Regions from separate parts of the Pedococcus ginsenosidimutans genome, predicted to be linked through region 1. Evidence: riboswitches for the same ligand, from Rfam matches in the RefSeq annotation. Region 1 holds a riboswitch; the other holds the start of a gene.
What was found. A riboswitch is a leader RNA that binds a small molecule or an ion and turns the genes downstream of it on or off. The one in region 1 is predicted to bind cyclic di-AMP.

Region 1 (2,383 bases):
ACGGCCTCGGCTCCGGGATCGTGATGACCCTGGGCGCCGACAACGCCCCCGCGCTGGGGCGCTCGCAGTTCCTCGGCGGCTGGCGGTTCGTCTCCGTGGTGGGCGGCAGCGGCGCGCCGCTGCTCATCAGCGCGGTCACGGCGTGGTCGAGCCTGGCCGTGGCCTGCGTCGGCATGGGCGCCCTCACGCTGGTCGGCACCGGGTGGCTGGGCTACTGGGTGCCCCGGTACGACCCGCTCCGCCGTCGAGCCGCGTCTGGCTGAGGCCGCGGGATGAGAGGCTTGGCCCTGTGACGGACCTGATCGACACCACCGAGATGTACCTCAAGACGATCTTCGAGCTCGAGGAGGAGGGCATCGTCCCCCTCCGCGCCCGGATCGCCGAGCGTCTCGGGCACTCCGGCCCCACCGTCTCCCAGACCGTGGCCCGGATGGAGCGCGACGGCCTGCTCAGCCTCGGCGGCGACCGCCACCTCGAGCTGTCCGACGAGGGACGCCTCCTGGCCACGCGCGTGATGCGCAAGCACCGGCTGGCGGAGCGGCTGCTCGTGGACGTGATCGGCCTGGAGTGGGAGTACGTCCACGACGAGGCCTGCCGGTGGGAGCACGTGATGTCCGAGCGGGTCGAGCGCAAGATCCTCGCCCTCCTGCGCGACCACCACGACTCGCCGTACGGCAACCCGATCCCCGGCCTCGACGAGCTGGGCGAGGAGGAGCCGAGCGAGGACTTCCGCTTCGGGCTCCACACGCTGACCGAGCTCGCCAAGGAGTCGCCCGAGACCGTGCTGGTTCGTCGTATCGGCGAGCCGGTCCAGGTCGACCACGAGGCCCTCAGCCTGCTGACCGTGGCCCGGCTCCTGCCGGGGGAGCGGGTCCGGGTGCACCGGGCCGACGGCCGCGTGGTGGCCCTGCGCGAGGGTGCGCCGGAGTCCACGGCGGTGTCGCTGCCGGACGACGTCGCCCAGCACGTCTTCGGCGCGCTGGTCTGACCGACCTGTGCTAGCGGAGGCGGTCCGCTGAGCACGAACGGCCGCCCGGAACGATGGCTTGGTTGCCAGTTGCGGGCGTTTCCATGGACTTTTGTTGACCCTCCGTGACCCGAACGTGACATTGGGTGCCGCGCTTGTGTACGGTGTCCCAGACCTCCTCGCCCCCCGAGGTGGTTGGCCCGATGTGGATCGCCTAGTCCTGTCACCACGCCCGGGTCACCAGCAAGACCGCTTGACAGGAGCGGGGGACCCACTTTTGGTCCGTCTCCGGACGGTCCTCGGGGTGAAGTCCTCACCAGAGCGCCCGCAAGGTCGGGAGGCAACCGTGAGGGCCGGGTGACATACCTCCACCCGAACCCGACAGCTCACCTCGTAGGCGTCGGAGGTTCTCTGACCGTGTCATCTCACGCTGCTGGTCGCCACCGCGCGCCAGGTCGTTTCAACCCCGTCTCCGAGCTGGCCGGCATCGCGGCGAAGTCCGCCCAGCCGGCCGTGAAGACCACCGCCGTCATCGCGGCATCCGGTGGCCTCGTGGCCTCCTTCGCCCTCCCGGCCTCCGCTGCCCCGGCAGCCCGGCCCGCGACCAAGGGCGCCTCGACCGCTGCGGCCCCCGTGGCCGTGCAGGCCCCGAAGGCTGCTGCCCCCCAGGCTGCCGACGCCTTCGGCGTCATCGGCTTCAAGGCGACGGCCAAGCCAAAGCCCAAGCCCAAGCCGAAGCCCGTCGTGGTGGCCGTCCCCGAGCGCGCCCCCCAGGCCGCGAGCCGGTCGACCCAGCGCACCGCGCCGGTCGTCTCCAAGCCCGCCGTGGGCGGCATCCTGGGCATCGCCGCCCAGTACGCCGGCATCATGTACGTCTACGGCGGCACGACCCCTGCCGGGTTCGACTGCTCGGGCTACACCGCCTACGTCTTCCGCCAGGCCGGCATCAACCTGCCGCGCACGGCCGAGGAGCAGCGCCAGGCGACCACCCCGGTCTCCAACCCGCAGCCCGGTGACCTCGTGTTCTTCGGGTCGCCCGCCTACCACGTGGGCATCTACGCCGGGAACGGCATGATGTGGGACAGCCCGCGCACCGGCAAGGCCGTCGGCCTGCGCTCCATCTGGTCCAGCGACGTGACCTACGGTCGTCCCTGACCCAGCAGCTCCACCACGGCCCACCTTCGGCGCCCTGACGAGGCCCCCACCGCACTGCGGTGGGGGCCTCGTCCGTCCGTGGCGGTCCGGGCCGTGCCGGCCCGGTGGCGGCATACCGCGCCCCCGCGGGTCGTGTGAGGATGGGGGACATGACTGCTGTGGAGATCGACGTCTGGGCCGACGTGGTCTGCCCGTGGTGCTACCTGGGCAAGCGACGCCTCGAGCTCGCCATCGCCGAGAGCGCCCACCCGGCGGAGGTCA
Region 2 (2,383 bases), on a different contig from region 1:
ACGCCTGCCTGCGCAGGACGGCCACGATCGTACCGACACGGACGAGCGGGCCCGGCACCACGCGGTACCGAGCCGGGCACACCACCGTCGTCACCGGTGGTCGCCCCGGTCCGCGAACTTTCGGCCACTCGCCCGCAAGCCCGGCCCCGGCCCGGACGACGCGCCCCAGCTTTCGGCCACTCGCCCGAAAGCCAAGCGGAAAGCCCAACCCCGAGCCTGAGCTCACGACCAGCCCGTACGACGCCCACGCCCAGCACGACGAAACGGCCCGGCACCAGGAGGTGCCGGGCCGCCGGGACGTCACGGACGGTGCCGTGACGTCAGCAGGTCAGTGCTGGTTCAGGTAGGACTGGAGGCTGCGCACGGTCGCGCGGTCCAGCGAGTGGGAGCCGTTGCGCTTGGCGCCGATCTTGGTCTGCAGCGCGCGGACGGTGCGCGGGCCGATGACACCGTCAGGAGCCGAGCCGACCTTGCGCTGGAGCGCCTTGACGTCGGTACGGGAGAGGTTGCCGTTGACCGACCCCCCGACCCAGCGCTCGATGGCGGCGTTGGTCTTGGGACCGCGGACACCGTCGACGACGAGCTTGCCTGCGGAGACGGAGTGGACCGGCGCCCTGCGGACGGCCGAGCGGGAGATGGTCGTCGAGGTCGATCCCGCGTAGACGGCTCCACCGTTGGTCCTGGTCAGGCCCGCGCGGGCGCCGCAGGTCGGCCACGCGCCGGGACCCTGCGCGGCGAGCACCTTCTGCGCGACCGTGATCTGCTGCGCCTTGGTGGCGCGGTTGGCGGTGCTGGCGTAGCGCTCGCCGCCGTAGGCGTCCCAGGTGCTGTCGGAGAACTGCAGGCCGCCGTAGTAGCCGTTGCCGGTGTTGATCGACCAGTTGCCGCCGCTCTCGCAGGAGGCGACCCGGTCCCACACGGTGGAGGTGGAGGCGGAGGAGGCGGTAGCGGTCGCCAGACCGCCGGCGACGGTGGCCGCTCCGGCCACGGCGGCACCGGCGATGCGGCGACGGACGGGCTTGGCTTTCCGAGCAGAGTGCTTCGGGGCATAGAACATTGCTGGGGGAGTTCCTCTCCTGACCGGCGCCTGCGAGGTGAGCTGTCGGGTTCGGGCTGTCAGGTGCCCGGCCGGTGGTCCCGGCTTCACCCCAAGGCCGCCGGAGCGGTCGAGTTGGGTCCCCCGTCCTCGTCGTGCCCGGAGATCTTCCGGCGAATCACCCGCCTGACGAGGCTCGGCGCTGCGGGTGAGCATGTGTTGGGTATGCCGTGTGGAGTTGTCGCGGCGCGTCTGCGCTGGTCAACCGTAAGGGGGGCCAGTCCCCCACGACAAGCGAGTCGGCGGAAATGGGGCCAAACGCCCGAGGTGTGGCCCGTGGGTCGCCTGCGACCGGCCGCGCCGACGGCCTCCTCGGGGGAACCGGGCGCACCACCGGGCGTGCCCCGGGGAGGGTCAGCGGCGGCGTACGCGGCGCTTCTGCACCATCCGGCGGTCGAAGGGCGCCGCCATGAACTCCCCCAGGACGCTGCCGGCCGCGATGGCCAGCAGGACCGCCATGGCGCCGAGCAGGGTCGTGATGCCGCCCTGGAGCGACAGCGAACCCGAGTCGGCGGACGAGCCGTTGACCATCTCGTAGAGGCCACGGAAGATCGCCAGACCCGGGAGCAGGCCGTAGGACGCAGGCACCACGAGGACCATCGCAGGGGCACCCATCCGCAGCGCCACGAGGCGTCCCACGCAGCCGAGGACGGTCGCGGCGACCCCGGCGGCCGCGAGCTGGCCCAGGGACTCCAGCCGGTCCACCCCGAGGGAGACGGCCACGCCGGTGGCGGACAGCAGGCCGGCAGGGACCACCAGGTTGCGAAGGCTGCGCAGCGACACCGCACCCGACAGCCCCACCACGAACGCACCGGCCACGGCCAGGCCTACCGGTGCGCTGAGCGCACGGGTCGCCATCACCGACGGCGAGACCAGCTGGAGGTGGAACGCCGAGGTGAGGGCCAGGGTCACCGACAGCCCGGTGGCCACCCCGAGGATGATCCCGGCCGTGGTGAGGAAGACGCCGAACATCCGCCCCGCACCGGTGACGGAGTAGCCGGAGATGGCGTCCTCGAAGGCCGAGGCGACCGTGCGACCGGGCAGCAGCACGGTGATGCCACCGGCCACGATGAACGCGAACTCCTCCGACGACACCGGCAGCCACCCGTTGGCGCCCAGGCTGAACGCACCCCAGGCGATGACCGTGGCGAAGAACCCGCCGATGGCGCACTGGTAGAAGTCCGGCAGGCCGTGCCGCCCGAGCGTGCGCGCGGCATACCCCACGAGCAGTGACGACAGGCCGGCGACGAGGGCCGCGACGGGGCCGGCCCCCAGCATCACGGTGAC

Region 2: linked by a shared signal. The riboswitch ahead of ABEA42_RS04500 (transglycosylase family protein) and the one ahead of ABEA42_RS14085 (C40 family peptidase) in region 1 are both predicted to bind cyclic di-AMP.

The regions. Positions count from the first base shown of each region.
Region 1 is NZ_BAABLO010000011.1:668,056-670,438, reverse strand. It holds gene ABEA42_RS14095 (MFS transporter) at 1-263, shown strand, start outside; gene ABEA42_RS14090 (metal-dependent transcriptional regulator) at 290-988, shown strand; cyclic di-AMP (ydaO/yuaA leader) riboswitch at 1,208-1,382, shown strand; gene ABEA42_RS14085 (C40 family peptidase) at 1,385-2,122, shown strand; gene ABEA42_RS14080 (DsbA family oxidoreductase) at 2,272-2,383, shown strand, end outside.
Region 2 is NZ_BAABLO010000003.1:22,688-25,070, forward strand. It holds gene ABEA42_RS04500 (transglycosylase family protein) at 329-1,057, opposite strand; cyclic di-AMP (ydaO/yuaA leader) riboswitch at 1,070-1,222, opposite strand; gene ABEA42_RS04505 (threonine/serine exporter family protein) at 1,451-2,383, opposite strand, start outside.